One region of the Cryobacterium sp. TMT4-31 genome, then DNA from elsewhere that is predicted to be linked to it. Evidence: riboswitches for the same ligand, from Rfam matches in the RefSeq annotation. Region 1 holds a riboswitch; each other region holds the start of a gene.

What was found. Region 1 has a riboswitch for thiamine pyrophosphate ahead of E3T19_RS10485 (ECF transporter S component). Riboswitches for the same ligand answer to the same signal wherever they lie in the genome.
Region 2: linked by a shared signal. The riboswitch ahead of thiM (hydroxyethylthiazole kinase) and the one ahead of E3T19_RS10485 (ECF transporter S component) in region 1 are both predicted to bind thiamine pyrophosphate.
Region 3: linked by a shared signal. The riboswitch ahead of E3T19_RS08945 (hypothetical protein) and the one ahead of E3T19_RS10485 (ECF transporter S component) in region 1 are both predicted to bind thiamine pyrophosphate.

The regions. Positions count from the first base shown of each region.
Region 1 is NZ_SOGI01000043.1:180,877-188,776, reverse strand. Features, by position in the region: gene E3T19_RS10505 (LLM class flavin-dependent oxidoreductase) at 1-300, shown strand, start outside; gene E3T19_RS10500 (hypothetical protein) at 329-946, shown strand; gene dinB (DNA polymerase IV) at 1,031-2,314, shown strand; gene E3T19_RS10490 (hypothetical protein) at 2,324-2,650, shown strand; TPP riboswitch at 2,733-2,843, shown strand; gene E3T19_RS10485 (ECF transporter S component) at 2,875-3,552, shown strand; gene E3T19_RS10480 (ABC transporter ATP-binding protein) at 3,563-5,125, shown strand; gene E3T19_RS10475 (energy-coupling factor transporter transmembrane protein EcfT) at 5,122-5,916, shown strand; gene E3T19_RS10470 (ATP-binding protein) at 5,930-6,496, shown strand; gene E3T19_RS10465 (hypothetical protein) at 6,531-6,791, shown strand; gene E3T19_RS10460 (D-alanyl-D-alanine carboxypeptidase family protein) at 6,828-7,900, opposite strand, start outside.
Region 2 is NZ_SOGI01000008.1:86,011-93,910, forward strand. Features, by position in the region: gene E3T19_RS01605 (glutamate--cysteine ligase) at 1-986, opposite strand, end outside; gene E3T19_RS01610 (ABC transporter substrate-binding protein) at 1,184-2,209, shown strand; gene E3T19_RS01615 (iron ABC transporter permease) at 2,182-3,273, shown strand; gene E3T19_RS01620 (ABC transporter ATP-binding protein) at 3,270-4,040, shown strand; gene E3T19_RS01625 (alpha/beta fold hydrolase) at 4,075-4,944, opposite strand; gene E3T19_RS01630 (isocitrate lyase/phosphoenolpyruvate mutase family protein) at 4,982-5,782, opposite strand; gene E3T19_RS01635 (hypothetical protein) at 5,915-6,181, shown strand; TPP riboswitch at 6,215-6,315, shown strand; gene thiM (hydroxyethylthiazole kinase) at 6,307-7,125, shown strand; gene thiE (thiamine phosphate synthase) at 7,122-7,763, shown strand; gene thiD (bifunctional hydroxymethylpyrimidine kinase/phosphomethylpyrimidine kinase) at 7,760-7,900, shown strand, end outside.
Region 3 is NZ_SOGI01000037.1:9,716-17,615, reverse strand. Features, by position in the region: gene E3T19_RS08960 (nitrate reductase subunit alpha) at 1-543, opposite strand, end outside; gene E3T19_RS08955 (metalloregulator ArsR/SmtB family transcription factor) at 720-1,382, opposite strand; gene E3T19_RS08950 (formylglycine-generating enzyme family protein) at 1,647-2,543, shown strand; gene E3T19_RS08945 (hypothetical protein) at 2,680-3,402, opposite strand; TPP riboswitch at 3,393-3,493, opposite strand; gene E3T19_RS08940 (fructose-specific PTS transporter subunit EIIC) at 3,581-5,725, shown strand; gene E3T19_RS08935 (hypothetical protein) at 5,880-6,734, opposite strand; gene cofC (2-phospho-L-lactate guanylyltransferase) at 6,784-7,467, opposite strand; gene cofE (coenzyme F420-0:L-glutamate ligase) at 7,479-7,900, opposite strand, start outside.

The DNA of each region.
Region 1 (7,900 bases):
GCTCTTGAGTGGATCGGCGACCCCGATTGGGCCCCGCACATCACGGTGCTGCCCTTCGCGAAGGAGTTCGCCGCCCTGCGCTCGGCCAGCGCCAGCCGGGCTGACTTCGCGGCAGCGATGCCCGAGAGCTGGGTCGATCAGCTCGCGGTGGTCGGCACCGCCGCATCCGCTCGCCGCCGCATCGATGAGCTGCACACCGCCGGAGCCACGAGCGTTGTCCTCATCCCGGCCGGTCCCGACCCTGTGAAAGCGCTGGAGTCGCTGGCCACGGTCCTGTCGGTCCGGGCTGGTGCCGCCTAGGCTGACACCAAAGCGAAGGAGCAGACTCATGGGATTCCTCGATCGCCTCCTGGGCCGACCCGAACAACCGGAGCCGACCCGCACCGCGCCGGCCCCGCAGCGCACCGACGACGAGATCGCCGTGGAACGCTACAGGTACCTCTTGCGCACCGCACCGCCGGAGACCATTGAACAAGTGCACACCGAAGCGTTCAGCAAGCTCACCGACGAGCAGCGCGACCTGCTCTTCCAGCAGCTGACCGAGAACGCGATGGAGGGTGAGCGCCCGGCGAACGCCGAACCGGCCACCCTGGCCAAGTCCGCCACCCGGGCCGAACTCCGCCAGCCGGGCACCCTGGACCGGGTCTTCGGCGGCGACCAGGCCGGCGGCCGGCAGGGCCCCGGCTTCGGCAGCATGCTCGGCGCTTCCCTGCTCGGTACCGTGGCCGGCTACGTTGTCGGCTCGGCGCTGGTGGGCGCGTTCCTGCCCGATATGGGCGGCGAGGCGGATGCGGCCGGTGACGCCGGCACCGACTCGGGCGCCGAGACCACGGCGGACTCAGGCGATTCCGGCGGCGATTTCGGTGGTGACTCCGGCGGCGGTTTCGGTGGCGACTCCGGCGGATTCGGCGATTTCGGCGGCGGTGGAGATTTCGGCGGTTTCTAGCTCGATGCCGACCCCTCCTGCCTGTACTCTCGAAGGTAGCTTCGAGTTGGTTCCGGCCGGAGCGGCAGAAGGGTGTGGTGCGGCGTGAGCAGGCAGGATGGCAGCGACCGGCAGACCACCGGCGCCGATGTCGACGACACGACCGCCACCATGCTGCACATAGACATGGATGCGTTCTTCGCGTCCGTCGAGTTGCTCGACCACCCCGAACTCGTGCACCTCCCCGTCGTCATCGGCCACCGCTCCGGTCGGTCCGTGGTGACAGCGGCCAATTACGTCGCCCGCAAGTACGGGGTCAACTCGGCTATGCCGATGGCCATCGCCCTGCGCCGCTGCCCGGCCGCCATCGTGCTCGAGCCGCACATGGGCCGGTACGTGGAGGTGTCCCGCCAGGTGATGGGCATTTTCACCGACATGACGCCGATGGTCGAGCCGCTCAGCATCGACGAGGCGTTCCTGGATGTCGCGGGCGCCCGGCGTGTGCACGGTTCACCCGCCGAGATCGGGCGGAAGATCCGCGCCCGTGTGTTCGCCGAGACCGGACTCACCTGCTCGGTCGGCGCCGCGTCGACTAAATTCGTGGCCAAGCTGGCCTCCGGACGGGCCAAGCCCGACGGGCTGCTGGTGATCCCCGCGGAGGACACCATCGCTTTCCTGCATCCGCTGCCCGTCGGCGCCCTCTGGGGGGTGGGCGCCAGCACCGAACAGGTGCTGCTCGGGCTCGGGCTGCGGCACGTGAGCGATATCGCGCACGCCCCCCTCGAGATGCTGCAGCGTGCCGTCGGCGTCGCCAGCGCGCACAAACTGCACGATCTGTCCTGGGGCATCGACCCGCGCACGATCAACCTCGAACGCGAGGAGAAAAGCGTCGGCCACGAGGTGACCTTCGAACATGACGTCACCGATGTCGCCCGGTTGCGCAGCGAACTCCTGCGCCAAGCGGATGCGGTGGCCGCCAAGCTGCGCGGCAACGGCCTCGTCGCACGGACTGTGGTGCTCAAGCTCCGCTACGCCGACTTCAGCACGGTGACCCGGTCGCGCACCCTGGCCGAGCCCACCAACGTGGGCCGGCGGATATACGAGGAGGTCACCGCGAGCTTCGACGTGCTCGCGGCCCGCGGCATCCGGGTGCGCCTGATCGGAGTGCGGGCCGAGCAACTCGGCTCCGGCGATGGTGCCGGCATGGGCCTGTGGGACGATGACGACGACTGGCGGGAAGCCGAACTGGCCGTGGACACCGTCACCGCCCGGTTCGGCCGGGGGATCGTGCGGCCGGCCTCGCAGCTGGGCGGCGGAAGTGCTCCGAAGCGTGATGTCCATCCGTTCGGAACACCGAACGCCGGGACGCCGCAGGGAGAGGGGGAGTAGCCTCTCACCATGACTAATCTCGCCTTGAAGCTCGCAGAAAACGCTCGATCCATCGGCGTCAGGTCGGCCTACGGAGACCCCGTGCAGATCGAGGGCGTCACGATCGTTCCGGTGGCCCTGGTGCAGTACGGCTTTGGCGGTGGCGGCGAAGGTGACGAGTCCGCGGCGGCCGGCGGTGGCGGCGGTGGCATGGCCATCCCGATCGGCGCTTACGTTAAGTCCGGCGGAGCGGCCCGCTTCGAACCGAATGTGATTTCGCTGCTGGCCGTCGGCATCCCCTTCGTCTGGGTCGCCGGCAAGGCCATCGCGCGCATCATCCGCGCGCTCAAGCGCTAGCACTAGCAGCGAGATCCTCGCGCGCAGAAATTGTCGCGCGACGCCTTGCATTGCCCGGATGCGCCCGGGGAGTTCTATACTCGAAGCTGAACACGGGAGTCCGGTGAACCGGGCTGAGAGGAAGCTACTTCAGCTTCGACCGTCGAACCTGATCTGGATCATGCCAGCGCAGGGAGGCTTCTCAATCCCGTGCCCAGTATTCCTCTACGGAAAGGGCACGTACAGTGCACGCGTCAATCAACACCCAGCCTTCCAGGACTTCGTCCGCCACCTCTCTCTCCACGTCGCGGAAACCGCGGGTGCTGAAATGGCGGGTCGTCGACATCGTCGTGGCCAGCGTCATCGGCGTCGCCAGCGGCGTGATCTTCTGGGCATGGGGCCTGGCCTGGTCGCCGCTGAGCGCCCTCCTGGCCTTCACCCCCGGGCTCGAAGGACTCCTGGCCGGCGGCTGGCTGTTCGCCGGGGTGCTCGGCGGACTCATCATCCGCAAGCCCGGTGCGGCCGTCTACACCGAGGTCGTCGCCGCCGTCGTCTCGATGCTCATCGGCACCCAGTGGGGCTTCTCCACCCTGATCTGGGGTGTCGTCGAGGGGCTGGGCGCGGAGATCGTGCTGGCCCTGTTCTTGTACGCCAACTGGCGCCTGGGCGTGGCCCTCCTGGCCGGCGCCGGCGCGGGCATCGCCGTTGGTCTGCTCGACACCACCTTCACCAGCTACGCGGCCCTCGACATCGGCCCCAAGATCGTCTACCTGGTTTCCGCCGTCGTCTCCGGCACCGTGCTCGCCGGGCTGCTGTCCTGGCTGGCGGTGCGCGGACTCGCCCGCACCGGCGCGCTGAGCCGGTTCGCCGCCGGCCGCGAATCGGGCCCGACCGACCGGGTCGACACCCAGCCTGCCCGGTGACCCGCACCGGATGCCCGCTCCGCGTCGCCGAGGCCCGGCCGTGACCGGCGCCAGGGTCACGGCCTCCGGCTGGGGCTGGCGGCACGCCGGCCGGTCCCGCCCCGCGGTCTCCGGGCTCGATCTCGACATCCGCCCGGGGGAGCGGGTGCTCGTGCTCGGACCCAGCGGAGCCGGCAAGAGCACGCTGATGCACGCCCTCGCCGGTGTGCTCGGCGATGACGAGGACGGCGACGAGACCGGCGAACTCCTCATCGACGGCCGCCGCCCCAGCGCGTCCCGCGGCCGGGTGGGCCTCGTGCTGCAGGACCCGGACTCGCAGGTCGTGCTTGCGAGGGTGGGCGACGACGTCGCCTTCGGCTGTGAGAACCGCGCCGTTCCGCGCGCCGAAATCTGGCCCCGGGTCGGTCGGGCCCTCGCGGACGTGGGCCTGGACCTGCCTCTGCGGCACCCGACCAGCGCGCTCAGCGGCGGCCAGAAGCAGCGCCTGGCCCTGGCCGGGGTGCTCGCCATGCGCCCGGGCCTGGTGCTGCTGGACGAACCCACCGCCAACCTCGACCCTGACGGTGTCGTCGAGGTGCGCGACGCCGTGCTGCGCTCCGTGGAGGCGTCGGGTGCGACCCTCATCGTGATCGAGCACCGCGTCGCGGTCTGGCAGCACGTCGTGGACCGCATCGTGGTGCTCGACCCGGCCGGCGGCATCCTCGCCGACGGACCCACCGACAGCGTGCTCAGCGCCGAAGGGGAGCGGCTCGCCGCCGCCGGAGTGTGGATACCCAGGTTCCCACCCGCGACGCCCGACCGGCGCCCCCGCTCCGACGGTCCCGGCGCGGAAGTCCTGCTCAGCGCCGATGACCTCGCCGTCGGACGGGTGCCGTTCGCCCGCAAACAGGCCGTCGTCGTCGCACACGGCCTCGACCTCGCCCTGCGCGCCGGCACGGCCACGGCTCTCACCGGACCCAACGGCACCGGCAAGTCGACTTTCGCGCTCACCCTGGCCGGGCTTCTGGCCCCCGCGGGCGGGCGGTTGACCGCAACGGATGCCCTCGCCGGGGGACTCGGGCCGGCCCCGCACCGATGGCGCTCCCGCGACCTGCTGGCGCGCATCGGCACCGTCTTCCAGGACCCCGAGCACCAGTTCCTCGCCGGGACCGTGCGTGCCGAGCTCACCATCGGCCCCCGCGCCCTCGGCCTGGGCGGGGCCGAGCAAACTGAGCGAGTGGACGCGCTGCTGCACAGACTGCGGCTGGACCGTCTCGCCGACGCCAACCCGTTCACCCTGTCCGGCGGCGAGAAGCGCCGGCTGTCCGTGGCGACGGTGCTGGCGACCCGGCCCCGGCTGCTCGTCCTCGACGAACCCACCTTCGGGCAGGACTCCCGCACCTGGGCCGAGCTGGTGCGCCTCCTCGCCGAACTGCTGGACACCGGCACCGCCGTCCTGGCGGTCACGCACGATGAGCAGTTCGTGGCCGCGCTGGCGGATGCGCGCCTCACCCTGGTGCCTGGAACCGGGCCGGCGAGTGGCCGCAGCGTGACCGCCGGGCTGCGCGCGCCCGCCGGAAGGGAGGCGTCGTGAGCCTGATGACGCCGGAGATCCGGCCCAGTGCGATCGCTGGAGTGAACCCGGTCGCCAAGCTCGCCGTGGCGCTGGTGATCAGCTGCGCCCTGATGCTGTCCATCGATTGGGTCTCGGCCGCCGTCGCCCTCGCACTCGAGGCTGTGCTGCTGGCCTGGTGCGGGCTGAGCGCCCGCCAGTTCTGGCTGCGCACCGCACCGGTGTGGATCGCGGTTCCCTTCGCCGTGCTCACCACGGTGCTCTACGGACAGGACTCCGGCGCCGTGCTGTTCAGCGCCGGCTTCGTATCGGTGACCGAGGGGTCCGTGGCCCTGGCCCTCGCGATCGGGTTGCGGATCTTGGCCATCGGCATCCCCGGGATCGTGCTGTTGGCCACCACCGATCCCACCGACCTCGGTGACGGCCTCGCGCAGGTGCTGCGCCTGCCGGCCCGGTTCGTGCTCGGCGCCCTGGCCGGGCTGCGCCTGGTGGGCATGTTCATCGACGACTGGCACTCCCTGGCCCTGGCCAGGCGGGCCCGCGGGGTGGGCGACGGCGGCGGCCTGCGCGGCCGCGCCCGCCGGTTCGGCGGACTCGCCTTCGCTCTGCTGGTTCTTTCGGTGCGACGGGGCAGCAAACTCGCCACGGCCATGGAGGCCCGGGGTTTCGGCAGCGACGAACCGCGCACCTGGGCCAGGGAATCGGTCTTCGGAGTGCGTGACACACTGGTCGTCCTGATCGGGGCTGCCATCGCCGCCGCGGCGATCTCGGCAGCCGTTCTGGCGGGGACGTGGCATTTTGTGCTCGCCTGACCTGGTCGCACCGGTGCTCGCCGCCATCAGGGCGCTGAACCGCAATCCGGTCGGCGACCGGGCCGTGATCCTCATCGACGGTCCCAGCGGCGCGGGCAAGAGCACCCTCGCTGACGCCGTGCTGGCCGCCTGGCCGGGACCGGTGGCGCCGACACTGGTGCGCCTCGATGACATCTACCCGGGCTGGGGCGGCCTGGACGCCGCCGTCGACCAGGTCGGCCGGCTGGTGCTCGGCGCCCGGCACGCCGGCCGACCAGCCGCCTGGCAGCGGTACGACTGGGCGGGGGCGGTCCCGGCCGAATGGCATAGCGTCGACCCCGACCGGCCGCTCGTGATCGAGGGCTGCGGTGCCCTGGCCCGGGCGCATGCCTCCCTGAGCGACGTCAGGGTGTGGCTGGATGCCGACGACGGCATCCGCAAGCGGCGGGCGTTGGCCCGTGACGGCGGCGGGTTCGAGGCGCACTGGGACCAGTGGCAGCACGACTGGGAGGCCTACCGAGCCAGGGAGCAGCCCCAACTATCGGCCGGCGTCAGTCTCACGGGCACCCCGCCTGGGCTTGGGCGCTCCGGCGGCGCCTGAGGCGAAAACCGGGCCTGAGCAGTAAGTTGGGGTCATGACTACCCCGCAGAGTGAGAACACCGAGTACACCGTGGAATTCGTGGACGGTCCCCTCGAGGGCCAGACCGACAGCCGCGTGCTCCTGCACGGCAAGCACGACGCCCGGATCAGCATGGTCGCCGCCGTCGACAGCATGGAATCGCTGTTCTGGTACGACGAGGTCGACAGTCGAGAGGTGCAGGGCAAGCTGCACGTGCGCTACGCCTTCGACTCGTCGGACAGCGATCCCGTCGAATCTGACGACGCTCCGGTCTGAACCGGTTACGCCCACCCGCTGACGCCCACCCGCTGACTACCAGCTGGCGACGAGGGCGCTGACCACGGGGACCGGGTGCAGCAGGCGCCAGCCCGGACCCGGGTCGGTCAGACTGCTGTCGAGCTCCAACGTCGACGAGACGCTCTCCCCGAACGCATCCACCGTGACCCGGCCGATCTTGGCTCCCGCACGCCCCGTCGTGACGTCGTCGAGCGTCACGACAGGGTCGGTGCCGGCGGCGGCCTGCCAGCCGAAGCGGGTCTTGGGGGTGGCGACGACGGCATCGGCCGAATCGCCCCACGCCGTCGTGAGGGTCGCGTATCCGTCACCCTCCGCCAGGATCGGAAGCTCCGTGACCCCCGCCCGCGCCGAGGCCATCAGGGCCGTCAGGTCGGCCGTGAGGGTGTCGTAGTCCGGTTCGCCCAGGAAGGCACCCGCGAAGGTGAAGGCCTTCTCGCCGGCGACGACGGTGCCGGTGAACAGGAAGCAGACCCCGCCGGATTCGGTGTAGCTGCGCGAGATACCGGTGATCCCCTCTTCGGGCAGATACTCCGTGGTGTTCCTGACGCCGCGCTGGCCGACCAGAGCGGATGCCGGCTGCGCGATGATGTCCGCGACCACGGGGTTCGTCGCGGCCAGGCCCGCGACGCGCGCCAAGTCGGTGCCGGTCCCGGCGCTGCCGTCGAGGAGGCCGTTGGCGTCGACCACCGTGGTGTTCGGCATGCCGTTGGCGGCCAGCCAGGCGTTGGCGGCGATGAGGTAGGCGTCGACGGAGCCGAACGCCCAGCGGGCCAGGGTGTCGGCGTGGTTATTGCTGGAGCCGAGGATCATGGCCTGCAGCATCTCGCGCTCGGTCCAGCTCTCGCCGGGAAACACGATGACGGTGCGGGCATCCTGGGCCGTGTAGTCGAGGTAATCCTGGTAGTCGGCGGTGACCAAGGAGTAGGCCGGTCCGGGTTCGCCGGCCGCGAGGGGCTTGGCGTCCAGCACGACGAGGGCCGTGATGATCTTGGCGGCGGATGCCATCGGCACCGGGTCGCTGCCGCCGCCGATGGCAATGGTGTCCACGCCGAGCGTCGCGGGTGCGGGCTCGACGGGGTCGCCGCCGG
Region 2 (7,900 bases), on a different contig from region 1:
TGCTCCACCAGCTCGGCCACCCGGGGCCGGTCCCCGGTGCTCTCCAACGCGTCGCCGACGGAGCGCAGCAGACTGTCGGTGACCGCACTGGCCGGGGCCAGCTCCCTGGTGGTGGGATCGAGGAGCTGGCCGCGGATGCCGTCGCGGGAGGCGTGCCACAGCGCGGCGTCGAGCAGTTCGGGCTCCACCGCGGGCGGCGGCGCCCCACGCTCGCCCGCGGCCATGCCGGTCACGACCAGGGCGCGGGCCACCGCCGCCAGCATCATCGTGGGCGCCAGGTCGAGTTGGGCGTCGGCCACCCGCACCTCGAGCGTGGGATAGCTCTCGGACAGCCGCGCGTACCAAGCCACCGTGCCGGTGTCGACAGTGGCTCCCACACCGACCAGACGCCGGATGCGCCGGTCGTAGTCGTCGGCGTCGGTGAACGCCGGCGGACAGCCGGTGGTCGCCCAGCGGCGCATGATCACCGCCCGCCAGGAATCGAAGCCGATGTCCCGGCAGCGCCAGAACGGCGAATTGCCGGTCAGCGCCATCAACGTGGGCAGCCAGACCCGCAGATGATTGAGGGCGTGCACCCCGGCCTCCCGGGTGGGCACGCCCACGTGCACGTGCGTGGCGCAGATCTGATGGTCCCGCACGACCCCGCGCACTCCGGACCCGATCCGGTGGTACCGGGCCGCGTCGGTGAGGGTCGGCGCCGCCGGGGCGTCGAAGGGCGTGCCGGTTCCGACAGCCAGGACGCCGCGCTCCCTCGCCACCGCAGCCAGCTCGCCTCGAAAGGCGGCCAGGTCGGCCTCGGCCTCGGTCAGCTCGGTGAAGACCGCCGAGGCTCGTTCCACCTGTGAGGCCAGGAACTCGCGGGTGACGAGTCCGGGCGCGCGAGCCCGGGGCGGCAGATCGCCCAGGATGGTGTCGGCCATACTGACCGGCCGCAGGGAGCGCGGGTCGACGAGAAAGTACTCTTCCTCGATGCCAAACGTCACCATGTGCAGCCTCCGGGAGCCGGATCGGCGGAGCCGGACAGGAACATCCTGTCACCGGGAGGCAGGTCAGGGAACACCTCACCGAGCGGACAGGAATTTAGGTAAGGCTATACTTACCAAGGCCCGCATCGCGAGGAGCCGTCACTTTACGCTCAGCACCGTCAGGAGTTCCCATCACTACGAAAAGGACGCACGCCCTCGTGGGCCTGCTCACCGCCGTCGCGCTCGCCACCCTGTCGGGCTGCGGCGCCTCCGAGGAGATCGACTCGCCGGCGGCCCTGGCCGTCGCCAGCGACGGGAAGACGGGGTATCCCCTCGTCGTCTCGAACTGCGGCTCCGAGCAGACGTTCGAGGCCGCCCCGGAGCGCGTGGTGTCGTTGGACCAGAACTCGACGGAGATCCTGCTGTCGCTCGGCCTGGAAGAGCGCATGGTCGGCACCGCGTCGTGGACCGACCCGGTGCTCGACTCGCTGGCCACCGCGAACTCGGCGGTACCGCGGCTGGCCGACAACGCGCCCACCTACGAGGTGCTGTTGGGTACCGACCCCGACTTCGTCACGGCCTCGTTCGGTCGCCACTACGCCGACGCCGGGGTCGCCAGCCGCGAACGGCTCGCCGAGACGGCCATCGGCTCCTACCTCTCGCCCACCGACTGCGACAACGGTGTGAGCGTCAACGGCGGCGGAACCCGCACGACGGCGCTCAAGGTCGACGCGTTGTACCAGGAGATCCGCGAGCTGGCCGAGATCTTCGACGTGACGGACCGGGGCGAGGCGCTGGTCAGCGAACTCGAAGGGCGGGCCGCGGCGGCCTCCGACGGCCTGGACTTCGACGGACACTCGGTCATGTTCTGGTTCGCCGACACGAAGACGCCCTACATCGCCGGCGGCCTCGGCTCAGCGGCGCTCCTGGCCAGCACCACGAACATGACGAATGTCTTTGCCGACACCGCCGACGATTGGCCTGCCGTTGGCTGGGAGAGCGTCGTCGACGCCGACCCGGACATCCTCGTCCTGGGCGATCTGCAGCGCGACCGCTTCCCCGGCGACCGTCTCGACGAGAAGATCCAATTCCTCGAGAGCGACCCCCTCACCAAGAACCTCGAGGTCGTGCAGGAGCAGCGCTACATCGCCCTGCACGGCGCCGAGATGAACCCGTCCATCCGCTTCGTCGACGGCCTCGAGAAGATCCGTGCCTGGTGGGACGAGCACAAGGACGCGCTCTGAGCACCGTTGAAGCCGCCTCGGTGACCCGCGGGCGGCCCCTGCCGCGCGCGGTGCTCGCCCTGGCCCTCGGCCTGCTCGGCCTGGTCGCGATCGTGCTCTCGGTGGGCGTCGCCGTCACGCTCGGCCCCGCGGATGTGTCCCTCGTCAACGTGCGCGACATCCTGTTGAACCATCTAGCGTTGACCGACATCCCGGTGCGCGTCTCGGAGGATGCGATCGTCTGGCAGGAACGGCTGCCGCGGGCCCTGGTCGCAGCGGCGTGCGGGGCCGGGCTCGGCCTGAGCGGGGTCATCCTGCAGTCGCTGCTGCGCAATCCGCTTGCCGACCCGTTCGTGCTCGGGGTGTCCTCCGGGGCATCGACGGGGGCGGTGCTCGTCGGGGTTCTCGGCATCGGCGGCGGAGCCATCGGGCTCTCCGGCGGCGCGTTCATCGGCGCCCTGGCCGCGTTCGGCTTTGTGCTGCTCCTCGCCCGGTTCTCGTCCGCCGGCACGGCGGGGGTCATCCTGGCCGGCGTCGCGAGCACCCAGCTGTTCTCGGCGCTCACCTCCCTGGTCGTGTTCGCCTTCGCGGACTCCGACGAGACCCGTGGGGTGATGTTCTGGCTCCTCGGCTCGCTCGAAGGCATGCGCTGGGACGACGTGGCCCTCAGCTCCGGCGTGGTCACGGTGGGCGCCCTGATCTGCCTGGTCTGGGCGCGATCGCTCGACGCCTTCGCGTTCGGTGAGGATGTCGCCGCGTCTCTCGGCATCCACGTCGGGCGCACCCGGCTGATCCTGTTGATCGTCACGGCCCTGTTGACCGCCACCCTGGTGAGCATCGCGGGCGCCATCGGCTTCGTCGGCCTGGTTCTGCCGCACGCGGCCCGCCTGCTCTTCGGCCAGCGCCACTCGAGGGTCATCCCGGCCACGATTGTGCTCGGCGCTGTCTTCATGGTGTGGGTGGATGCCGCGTCCCGCGTCGTCTTCGCCCCCACCCCGCTGCCGGTCGGCGTGGGCACCGCCCTCGTGGGCGTTCCCGTGTTCGTGCTGTTGCTGCTGCGGAACAAGGGCAGGGGCAGGGCGTGACACTCGAAGCGCACCGCGTGAGCTGGCGGCGAGGCGGCACCCTCGTGATCGACGACGTGACCCTCTGCCCGCTGCCCGGCTCGACGGTGGGTCTGCTCGGCCCGAACGGCTCCGGCAAATCCTCCCTGTTGCGCCTCCTCCAGGGCGTGTCGGCACCCGATACCGGCAGGATCACGCTCGACGGGGCCGACCTCACCTCGGTGCGTCGCCGCCACGTCGCCCGAACCGTGGCGACCGTCACGCAGCACGCGGAGACCGAGGTGGACATCCTGGTACGGGACGTCGTGCGGCTGGGCCGCACGCCTTACCGGTCGCTCTTCGGCGGGGACACCGCAGACGATGCGCGGGCGATCGACCGCGCACTGGCGCACGTGGGTCTGACCGACAAGGCGGACCGACTCTGGCGCACGTTGTCGGGCGGGGAGCGCCAGCGCGCCCACATCGCGCGGGCTCTCGCGCAGGAGCCGACCGAGCTGTTGCTCGACGAGCCCACCAACCACCTCGACATCCGGCATCAGCTGGAGCTGTTGGCCCTCGTCGCCGACCTGCCGGTCACCGCGATCGTGGCCCTGCACGACCTGAATCTCGCGGCCACCTTCTGCGACAGTGTGCTTGTCCTGCAGGACGGACGCGCGGTCGCCGGGGGCAGCCCGCGAGACGTGCTCACGCCCGAGCTCATCGGCGACGTCTACGGGGTGCGGGCCCGGGTCGCCGAGGACGCGATGACGGGCCGCTCTCACGTGCTGTTCGATCCCACCCCGCTCTGACGGCCGCGCCCCGCGGCGGCCGGCGTCGGAGGGTCTAGGCCGTGTCCGCCGGGCGCCGGTAGAAACCGGCCAGCGCCGCGGTGAACGCCTGCGGCTGCTCCACCCACGGGTAGTGCCCGGCGCCGGCGATGGTCACTGCACGACCGTTCGTGAACAGGTCCGCGACGGCCAGCACCGGGGCCAGCCCGGTCAGGCCGTCGTCGGCGCCCGCGACCACCAGAACCGGGCAGTGCACCTGCGCCAGGCCGATCAGGATGCCCGCCGGGTCGGCCCCGGCGAAGAACAGGTCCTGCGCCGCGGGATGCCAGGCGCCGGTCGCCTCGTGCTCCCGGGCCTGGGCCGTCCACCGCGACCAGGCGATCGGGGCGAGGTAGGGGAACAGGTGGTTCAGGTCGGAGGCGGTCGTCGCCGCCGTCGCCGCGATCCGGTGCGCGACGTAATCGGCGTACCAGGGCTCGGCGCGGTGCCCCGTGATGATGTGCGAGCTGTCGTCGGGGACGGTCACGAGCCACTGCGCGGGCGGGGTGAGCAGGCACAGGCTCGCCAGCCGATGAGGGTGGCGGGCCGCATAGGCGAGCGCGACGCGGGTGCCGGCCGAGTGGCCGAGCAGCTCGATCTCGGCCAGCCCCAGGTGCCGGCGGAGCGCCTCGACGTCGTCGGCCAGGGCGGGCCAGGATGCGGCGGGCGCGGTGGGCGATGGCGACGACGCCCCCACGCCCCGCTGGTGCAGCACCACGAGGGTGCGCAGGCGGGTGAGCCCGGCCAGATCGCCCAGGTACTCCGGATGCCGGGCCGGCCCGCCGGCCAGCACGACCAGCGGCGGGCGCTCAGGCGCGCCCGCCGCATCCGGGGTCAGAACGTCGTAGTGCAGAACGGTCTCATCGTGCGACGCGAAGCTGGGCATGACCCCACCGTACCGAGCCGCCCACGCCGAGGCCGGGTTAGAGCTCGAAGGGGAAGCCGAGGTCGTCGGGGTAATCGCCGAGCGCGGTGAGCTGGGCGGCGGCGCGCTGCAACGCGGCGAGGGCCAGGCCGAGGGTACCGGGGCCGAAGCTGACCCTGGAGACGCCGAGTTCGGCCAGCCGGGCCAGGGGAACGGCGCCGGGGTTCCCGATCACGGAGATGCGGCCGTTCACCTCGTCGAGGGCGCGCTTGACCTTGTCTTCGTCGCCCAGGCCGAGGAAGAAGATCACGTCGGCGCCGGCGTCGAGATAGGCGTTGGCACGCTGAACGGCCTCGGCCCACTCGCCGCCGCCCGCGAGGGTGTCGACGCGGGCGTTGATCACCAGCGGCACCCCGGCCGCCTCGGCGCCCTCCCGCGCCGCGGCGACCCGGGCGGCCGCGGTGGGGATGTCGAACTGCGGCGCCTTGGTGGCGCCCACGGAGTCTTCGATGTTGATGCCGGCGGCCCCGGCCTCCTCGATCAGGCGGCGCACGTTGCGGGCGACCCCCGCGGAATCCGCCGCGTAGCCCTTCTCGAAGTCGACCGAGACGGGCAGGTCGGTCGCTCCGGTGATAATGCGGGCGGCGATGATGGCCTCGTCGACGGTGAGGCCCTCGCCGTCCGGCAGGCCGCGCACGTTGGACACCGAGTGCGAGGCACTGGCGAGGGCTTTCACGCCCGGGGTCTCGGAGACGATCTTGGCGGTGATCGCGTCCCACACGTTCGTGACGATCAGTGGCGTGCCGGGCACGTGCAGGGCGTTGAGGAGTTCGGCCTTGTTCAGCAGTGTGGTTGTCATCGGTCCAGTGTGCCGGGTGCGCCGGTGTAAACGCTGGAGGGTTTCAGACAAAGACAAAGACGCAGCGCTGTCAACCGTGTATACACGTCGCCGCTTTGGTCTTAGCGTGAGATCTACACCGAGGGAGATGTCATGCAGGCTCACACCCTCACGGTCGGCGAGCGCCTGTTCCGATTGCGCAGCTCGTGCGACGTGACCGCGCTCGTAGCAGCCCTCACGGCCGCCGTCCGGCAGGGTGGCGGAATGGTCAGGCTACCCGTCGTCGGCGATGTCGGTGTGGAGGCGCTCGTGTCACCCGGCGTCAGCGTGGTGCTGGAGACCTTCGAGGTGGATCCGCTCGCGCTTCTGGACCCGGCGGTGCCGGTGCCGTGGTTCGCCGTCGACGATTTCGACTACTAGTCCGGGTGTGAACAATCCGGCCGCTAGGGTTTCGGTAGTGACACGGGGTGCCCTGCCAAACGGCCGGGGCTGAGAAAACACCCGTTGAACCTGATCTAGTTCGTACTAGCGAAGGGATGTCCCGGATGACCATCCGTCTGACACCAGAGAATGCTGCCCATCTGCTCGACCGTCTGCGCGAGAGCCAACCTCTCGTACAGTGCCTCACCAACGCGGTGGTGACCAACTTCACCGCCAACGTGCTGCTGGCCCTGGGAGCCGCGCCCGCGATGGTGGACGTGCCCACCGAGGCCGGACCGTTCGCCGGGGTGGCCTCCGGAGTGCTGGTGAACGTGGGCACCCCGCACGCCGAGCAGCGCAGTGCGATGCTCGAGGCCGCGTCGGCCGCACACGCCGCCGGCACCCCCTGGGTGCTCGACCCCGTCGCGATCGGCGTGCTGCCGGTGCGCACCGGGCTGGCTCGCGAGCTGCTGCACTTCCGGCCCACGGCCATCCGCGGTAACCCGTCGGAGATCATCGCCCTGGCCCAGCTGGGCACCGGCGGCCGAGGCGTCGACGCCACCGACTCGCCGGAGGGCGCCGCCGACGCCGCCGCCCTGCTCGCCCGCAGCACCGGAGCGAGCGTAGCCGTGTCCGGCGCGGTCGACCTCATCACCGACGGTTCGCAGACCATCCGGGTGGCCAACGGTCACGTGCTGCTCACCCGGGTCACCGGCGGCGGATGCGCGCTCGGCGCGGTGACCGCCGCCGTGCTCTCGCTCGTCGACCGTGACGAACCCGGCGCAACGCTCGCCGCGACCGCCGCCGCCACGCTGCTGTACACCGTCGCCGCCGAACTCGCCGCCGCCGACGCGGCCGGGCCGGGCAGTTTCGCGGCGCACTTCCTCGACCGGCTGCACTCCCTCGACGGCGCCACCATCATCGACCGGGCGCGGCTGGCGTGAGCGATCTCTCGCTCTACCTCGTCACCGACACCGCCCTGTGCGCTGCCAGGGGCGTGCTGAGAACCGTGATCGACGCCGTCGCCGGCGGCATCACCACCGTGCAGGTGCGCGACAAGACCGGGTCGGACGACGACGTGCTGCGCCTGCTGCTGCAGGTGGCCGACGCGGTCGGTGACCGCGCCACCGTGGTCGTCAACGACAGGGTCGACGTGTACCTGCGGGCGCTCGCCGAGGGCGCCGCCGTGCACGGCCTGCACGTGGGCCAGGGCGACGAAGCCGTGGCCAGAGTGCGCGACAGGGTCGGCTCCGACGCGATTGTGGGCATCACCGCCAACACCCCGGCCGAGCTCGACAGGGTCTTCGCGCTGCCCCCCGGAACCGTGGACTACCTGGGCGTCGGCGTCATCCGGGCCACCAGCACCAAACCCGACCATCCACCCGTGCTCGGGGTGCCCGGCTTCGCCGCGCTGGCCGCCACGAGTGCGCTGCCCTGCGTCGCGATCGGCGGCATCGGGCTCGCGGATGTCTGGCCGTTGCGCCGGGCCGGGGCCGCCGGGGTGGCCGTGGTGTCGGCCGTCTGCGCCGCTCCGGATGCCCGTGCCGCCGCCAGCGCCCTGCGCCGGGAGTGGACCCGATGACCGGGCCGAGGGAGATCCCCCGGGTGCTCAGCATCGCCGGCACCGACCCCACCGGCGGCGCCGGGATTCAGGCCGACCTCAAGAGCATCGCCGCTAACGGCGGTTACGGCATGGCCGTGGTCACCGCGCTCGTCGCC
Region 3 (7,900 bases), on a different contig from region 1:
GTAGTTCTTGATGGTGTGCACCTGGGCGGCGGCGACGATCTCGGCGGCCTCGTCCCAGCTGGCGCGCACCAGGCCACCCTGCCCGCGGGCACTCTTGTACGCCTTGGCGCTCTCCGGGTTGCCGGTGACCTCGGCCCAGGCGAGCACCGGGTCGCCGGTGCGGGCCTTGGCCGCGCGGTACAGCTCGAGCAGCACACCGCGCACGTAGGGGTAGCGCACCCGGTTGGGCGAGTAGGTGTACCAGCTGAACGCGGCGCCGCGGGGGCAGCCGCGGGGTTCGTACTCTGGCGAGTCCGGACCCACGGAGGGGTAGTCGGTCTGCTGGGTCTCCCAGGTGATGATGCCGTCTTTGACGTACACCTTCCAGGAACAGGAGCCTGTGCAGTTCACGCCGTGGGTGGACCGCACCTCCTTGTCGTGGGTCCAGCGGTCACGGTAGAACGAGTCGGCGTCGCGGCCGCCCTCGAGGAACAACGAACGCAGGTCTGGGGAGGTTTCACCGCGGCGCAGGAACCGGCCGAGGTTGAGGATTGAGTCGGTGATGGGACCGTCGCTGCCGGGTTTGGCGGATGTGGCCCCGGCTCGGCCATTTCGTGAAAAGACAGAATTCTTGACTGATTTCACGAAGATCTCCTAGCGCTGCCGGCGTCGCCACGGTCAGCGATGCCCTCTGCGCAAGTCTCCCGAGTGCGGAAAACCGCTACAACCGGGAAACGCCGTTAATAATCAGCGGGAGCGTAAATGACCACAGGCGGCACCGCCGCGGCCGGCTCCAGGACCCGCTCGAGCAGGTCGAGGGTGCAGATGTCCGGCCCGACCAACGGATGCAGCCGGTCGGCCCGCAGCGGGCCATCCGTCTGTTCGAGCAGCGTCTTGATCAGGCCGAAGTGCACAGTGCACACCTCGGGGTGCAGCTTCACCATCTCGCTGTACGGACAATCGTGCAGGTGCACGTGGGTGCCGTCAGAGTCGTGGTCGGAATCGAAGCCGCTGGCGTCGAGGTGGTCGTCGAGCGCGTCCATCTGGCACTGGCGCGGGGAGGTGTCGACGGTTTCGAGGGGCAGGAGCCTCCGCACGAGGTCACCGCGGCGCTGTGCGGCTTCGGCCTTGGCCGCGCGCACCGAACCGGGCTCGGCGGAACCGGCCGCCGCGCTGTAGAGCATGCGGGGGCGACCCTTGGTCTCGCGGGTCTCCGGCTGGCAGGTGATGAAACCATCGTCGACCAGGCGCTGCAGATGTTCTCTGGCGGTGTTGGGATGCAGCCCGGCCGCCTCGGCGAGGTCGCCGACGGTCATGGTTCCGCGACGCTGCAGGTGCAGGAGCAAAGTGATCCTGCTGATCGAGGCGAGCGTGCGATAACTCGGGGCGGAGCGGGGAACCATGGAGCCCAGTATGGGCCACCGTCCAATCTGGCGGTACCCCCTGCCCCTGATCGGGCGCCAGCTTCTGCTCGCCAGATGCCGTGAGTCGCCATCAGGAGGGGCGAGCCTGGTCCCGCCGGCAGGGTGGTCGCGGCGACGGAGGAGCGCTAGGGTCTGCGCGTGACGACGGATGAGCACGGGTGCTGCGCGCCCGCACACGAGGTGATACGCCAGGCCCGGCTGGCCGTGGGCGTAGACGATGCGGAGGCACCCCCGGGCACAGCCATGTCCCAGCTCCCCCCGGCACCGGCCGCTCCCGGCTCACTCGTCCGGCATCACCTCGACCAGGCGCTGGTGCCGGCGCAGGTCTTCGCCATGGGCGACGCCGACGGCGCGGGCAATCCCGGCGACGGCGAGACCCCCGTGCACGAAGTGCGGCTGGATGCCTTCTCCATCGACACGACGACGGTCACCAACGCCGCCTTCGCCCGGTTCGTGGCCGATACCGGGTATCGCACCGAGTCGGAGCTGTTCGGCTACTCCGCGGTGTTCCACCTCGCGTTGCAGGCCGACATCGATGACGTGGTCGGCCAACCCCCGCAGACACCCTGGTGGCTGGGGGTGCGCGGCGCGGACTGGGCGCATCCGGCCGGCCCCCGTTCGTCGCTCGACGGGCTGGCCGAGCATCCGGTGGTGCAGGTGAGCTGGAACGACGCGCTGGCCTACTGCGCCTGGGCGGGGCGACGGCTGCCGACCGAGGCCGAGTGGGAGTGCGCGTCGCGCGGCGGGCTGGCCGGCCGGCGCTACCCGTGGGGCGACGAGTGGGAGGAAGGGCAGCGCTGCAACATCTGGCAGGGCCGGTTTCCCGCGGTGAACACCCTGGCCGATGGCTGGCTCAGCACCGCCCCGGTGCGGGAGTTCGCGCCGAACGGCTACGGCCTCTGGCAGAGCGTGGGCAACGTCTGGGAGTGGTGCGCCGACTGGTGGGCGGAGGGCTATTACGCGCACTCCCCCGCCGAGAATCCGGCCGGCCCGGCGACGGGCGAGCAGCGTTCGATGCGCGGCGGCTCGTACCTCTGCCACGACTCCTATTGCAACCGGTATCGCAACTCCGCTCGGGCCTCCAACACCGCGGATTCCGCGGCCGGCAACGTGGGCTTCCGCACCGTGGCGCTGACCTGATCCGGCGCCGCCGAAGCACAACTCGTGCTCGATTCCGCCGGCGTGGCCGACCGCCTCTTCATTCCGGGGCGATCGCCGGTCGGCGGCTGGGAATCGCAGGAGTCATGCATCCGCGGGTGCGGATGGTTGTGGTCTGCTACCCCGGCGCGTGCAGCCGGGGCGCGTCGAAGAAGAGCAACTCGAGGGCCGCCGACCGCGCGAACACGGCGCGCATGAGCGCCCGGTCGACGGCCGTCGCGGTGGCCGCCGCGGTGTCGGTGAGCAGGATTGCCTGCCGGGTCGCGGCCGCGAACCCCTCGTCGGCGTAGGTCTCCAGCCAGTCGGCGTACGGATGCGCCGCGTCGCGCCGGCTCGCCGTGAAGCCGGCGTGCAGGCGCTCGCCGACATCCGCGTAGAGCCAGTAGCAGGGCAGGACCGCGGCCAGCAGCACCGCATAGTTGCCTGCCGCGCTGACCGCGACCAGGTGGTCGACGTAGGACCGGGTCACCGGGCCGGGCGCCGGGCGCGTGTCATGGCCGGTCAGCCAGGTGCGGTGCAGCTCGAGTTCCACCTCGATGCAGTTGGCGGCGCCGGTAGCCCAGAATTCCCGTTCGGCGGGGGTGGGCGCCAGGACGCTCGCCTGCGCCAGCACCCGGGAGTACGCGGCGAGGTAGAGGGCATCCTGGGCCAGGTAGTAGGCGAAGTGGCCGGCGGACAGGCTGCCGTCGCCGAGTTCCGCGATGAAGGGCAACGCATCGATGGCGGTGCGGGTTTCGGCGATGTCGGCCCAGAGCAGCCTGCTGAACGGTTCGGTGCGGCCCGGCTCCGGCCGCAGATCCGGGTCGGCATCCCCGCGTGATTCGGCGGCGTGAACGTTCATGGCGACATCCCTTCGCTAGTGCTAACTAGTCAGGTTCGACGGGTTTGGATCTCAGCGTCCGCATCCGGCGGAGGCACCCCGTGTCGCGTCCCACCCTAGCGGCCGGCAGGGCCGAAAGACTCTCGAATGCACCGGGCGCCGAACTGTACGCTGGACAGGCTGCTGCATTCTTCACCGGGTGAGCACGCGCTCCATGGCCGACGGGCCACCGGTCGTCGGCGTCGTCCTGGAAGGACACCGCACCATGCCTGACACCCCGACCGACACCACCATCGCGCCGCCCACGGTGTTGATCCTGGCGATCACGGCCTGCCCAACGGGCATCGCCCACACCTACATGGCTGCCGAGAAACTCGACGCGGCCGCCACCGAACTCGGCTACGAGATCCGGGTCGAGACGCACGGGTCCGTCGGAGTCGAAGGCACCTTCAGTCAGGCCGACATCGACCGCGCCGACGCTGTCGTCGTCGCCGCCGACACCCAGATCGACCTGTCCCGCTTCGGGGGCAAGCGCATCGTCTCCACCCGCGTCTCCGACGGCATCCACCGCCCGGCCGCGCTGATCGCCGAGGCGCTGGCCGCCGCCCCCACCGGCCGCGCCGCCGTGACCACGGATGCCCCGGCGAGCGCCGGGAAACGCGACATCGGCGGTTTCATCTACCGCGCGCTGATGAACGGCGTGTCGTACATGATCCCGTTCGTCGTCGTCGGCGGGCTGCTCATCGCGATCTCGCTGTCGATCGGCGGCGAGGCCACCCCGCAGGGACTCGTGATCCCCGAGGACAGCTTCTGGTTCACCATCAACCAGATCGGCGTGCTCGGCTTCACCCTGATGGTGCCGATCCTCTCCGGCTTCATCGCCTACGCGATCGCCGACCGGCCCGGGCTCGCACCCGGCATGATCTGCGGTTGGATCGCCACGACCGGCTCCTTCTACAACTCCGAATCGGGTGCCGGTTTCATCGGCGGCATCGTCACCGGTTTCCTGGTGGGCTTCGTGGCGCTGGGCATCAAGAAGATCCCCGTGCACCGCTTCATCAAGCCGATCATGCCGATCCTGGTCATCCCCGTGATCACCACCCTCGTCGTCGGCGGACTGTTCGTGCTCGCCCTCGGCCAGCCGATCGCCTGGGTGTTCTCCTCGATGACCGACTTCCTCTCCAGCCTCGACGGAGGCAGCGTCGTCGTGCTCGGCCTGATCCTGGGCGCGATGGTCGCGTTCGACATGGGCGGCCCGATCAACAAGACGGCGTTCCTGTTCGGTTCCGCGCTGATCGCCTCCGGCAACCCGGGCCCGATGGGCATGGTCGCCGCGGCCATCGCCGTGCCGCCGCTGGGCATGGGGCTGGCCACGGTCATCCGTCGCCGGTTCTTCACCCCGGTGGAACGCGAGGCCGGCATCGCCGCGCTGTTCATGGGCTTCTTCGGCATCACCGAGGGCGCCATCCCGCTCGCGGCGGCCCGCCCGCTGCAGGTCATCCCCGCGAACGTGCTCGGTGGCGCCGTCGCCGGTGCCATCGCCGCGATCGCCGGGGTCACCAACGCCGTGCCGCACGGCGGCCCGATCGTGGCCGTCTTCGGTGCCGTGAGCGGCGTGCCGATGTACTTCGTCGCGATTCTCTCCGGTGTGGCCGTCACCGCTCTGGTGTCGGTGCTGCTGATCGGCATCTCGGTGCGCAAGGTCGTGCCGGCGGATGCTGCCGCGGTTGCGGTCGCCGGTGCCGCTGCGGATGCCGCTGTGCCGGTTGCCGCGCCGGGTGCTGCGGCGAGTGCCGTGTCGCCCGTGGCTGCGGCGCCGGTTCTTGCCGCGCCTGCTGCCGCCGAGCCGGTGGCCCCCGCCCCGAAGACCGTGCTCGACTACATCGACGAACGCACCATCGTGCTCGACATCGACGAGACCGACCGGGACGCCGTCATCCGTCGTCTGGCCGGTCTGATGCAGACCACCGGGCGGGTGCTCGACGTCGACGCCGTCGTGCAGGCGGCCATGGACCGTGAACTGATCAGCACGACCGGCATCGGCGAGGGCATCGCGATTCCGCACGCCAAGTCCGACGGCGCCACCTCCCCGGTGCTCGCGTTCGCGCGCAGCCGAGACGGCGTTGACTGGAACTCGCTGGACGAGGCCCCTGCGCACCTGATCTTCATGATCGCCGTGCCGGAGGCCGCCGCCGGCACCGAGCACCTCAAGGTGCTCGCCCAGCTGTCCCGCAGCCTGATGAAGCCCTCGTTCCGCGCCTCGATCGAGATGGCGGCCACCCCGGCCGACGTGCTCGCGGCACTGGCGTCCTCGGTGCGGCCGGCGACTCCCGCCGCGCACTGACCCCCGTCCTGGACCGCACGTCGGGGCGGACTTTTTCGGGAAACACCGCCGCGCGCGCCTGCGCAACGCGGCGTTTCTCGAATTCCTCCGCCTTTACGTACCGCGTTCGGCCGAGTCGGCCCGGTCGGCCGCCGCCGCCCGAGTGAATGCGGCGCTACCGCGCGCTGCCGGCCGGCGCATCCCTCTGACCCGCCCTGGTTGTTCGCAGGGCGATGCCCGCCGCGGCGAGGCCGAGCGAAGCCAGGACGAGTGCCGTGTGACTCCAGCCCGAGGTGGCGAGGACCGTGCCTCCGCTGGCTGCGGCCCAGGTGCAGCTACGGCCGAGCGGCCACCAGGAGAAGCTGCCGCTGACGACGCCGGCGCGCTCCGACAGCTCGGCGAGGGGAGAGAACGGCCCCTCCACGGCGCAGGCGTAGTCCAGGCCGCCGTGCACCGCAACGAGGTACGCGCCGGAGGTGGCGATAGCGGCAAGACAGAGGCCGGCCGCGATGAGGACGGCACCGAATCGTGAACGCTCGGAGGCGGACAGCCGCTGCGTCCCGATGCCCCGAGGGAGGAGCGCCGTACGCCCGAGGAGCACCGCGATGAGGCCGATCCAGAGCGGGCCAACGGCCAGGGTGAAGCCGAGGATCGCGGCTGCGAGGACCGCGGGACCGCCGGCAGCGCCCGGTTCACCGGGAATCCACTCGGCCGCAAGGAGCAATGACAGCGCCGCGAAGATCACTCCTGCATACCCGGCGAGCACGCTGCGCTCGCCGAGGCCCCAGCGACCGGTCGGCGGCGAGAACACCAGAAGCAGGGTGAGTGTGGCGGTGCCGGCGAGGGCGGCGACCGCTGCCAGCAGCGAAAGGCCACCGACGATCAGGTCCCAGGCCTGAGCCACCGTCGCGTCTCGGCTGAACATGAAGATCAGGGTGGCGACGGTAGCGCCGATGACCGCCGTGAGCATCACGGTGCCGGCGAAGCGCGCGGCATGACCCAGGTGCATCCGGGCGTCGGTGTTCCCCATGACTGCACGCTAGCGCAGTGGCCGGCGCTGGCTCACTGGCTGGTGTCTATCAGCGCCCCTCTGGGCCTGGCACCTGCTGCGAACGGGCGATGAGGGCGCTGGTGTGCGCACCGACACCGCGGCGCAGCACCTCGGCAAGGTTGTCGACGGTATCGACGTCGCGGCGGATCGACGCCGTGGCGGGCAGGTCGAGCGGCACGTGGCCGGCAGTCTCGTGCGCAGCACGGGAGCCGGGCCCGAACCGGGGAGTGAGCGTGATGCCGGCGCGGGCGAGCAACGTGGTGGTGCCGGTGCCCTCCTCGTCGGCAACCATGGCCAGGTCATGGGCGGTTGCGGCGGTGAGGGTCGACTCGACGTCAGCGACGGTGAGCGCGGGCAGGTCTCCGGTGAGCACAGCGACGCTGCAGAGCGGGTACTGCTCATGCGCCACCCGGATGCCCTCGGCGATGGCCGCGTTGAGCGGGTCCTGAGTTGCCACACAAGCGCCCGTCCCGGCATCCGAAGCGGATGTGTGCGGCACCTCGGGAACGATCTGGGCGCCCAGCGCCTCGAGCGGCGCGGCGGCGGCGGGGTCGGCTGTCACCACGAACACCTCCTGCACCATCTCGGCGGCCAGCAGTGCGGCCACGGTGTCCAGCGCGAATGCTTCGGCGAGCTCCCCGCGGGCCGGGAAGGTTTCCGGCAGCGCGCTCAGGCGGCTCTTGGCGCTCGCACTCCCCTTGACGGGCACCACGCACACCCATCTCACGCGGATGCGGTTCCGCGAGAAGCCACTTGAGGCCCACTGCTGCGCTCCGAGGGGGCCTCAACCGGCAACTCACCAAGGTGGTCGTCGGCGGGGGCATCCGGAATCTCACGAGTTGCCGCAATGTGCCCCCTTAGAGGCGCTGTCGGGGCATCTTCCGGCAAGTCGGCGGCCGCGGTCCTGTCATCAGCAGCCCTGGCCGTCCCCGCCTCATCAGCGTTCGTGGGTGCGCTATCCGTCCCACGGTCCGCCTCGGCAGCCGCCAGCCCGGCCGCATAACCCTCCGCGTACGCCTCGGCGCTGCCGACGCGGAACATGTCGTTCGCAGTGTCGCGCAACAGCCGGCGCGCGCCGCGATCCCCCGCGTCGATCGCGCCCACCAAGTGGCCGAGGCCGCGGAGCACGGCGACGGGGTTGCCGC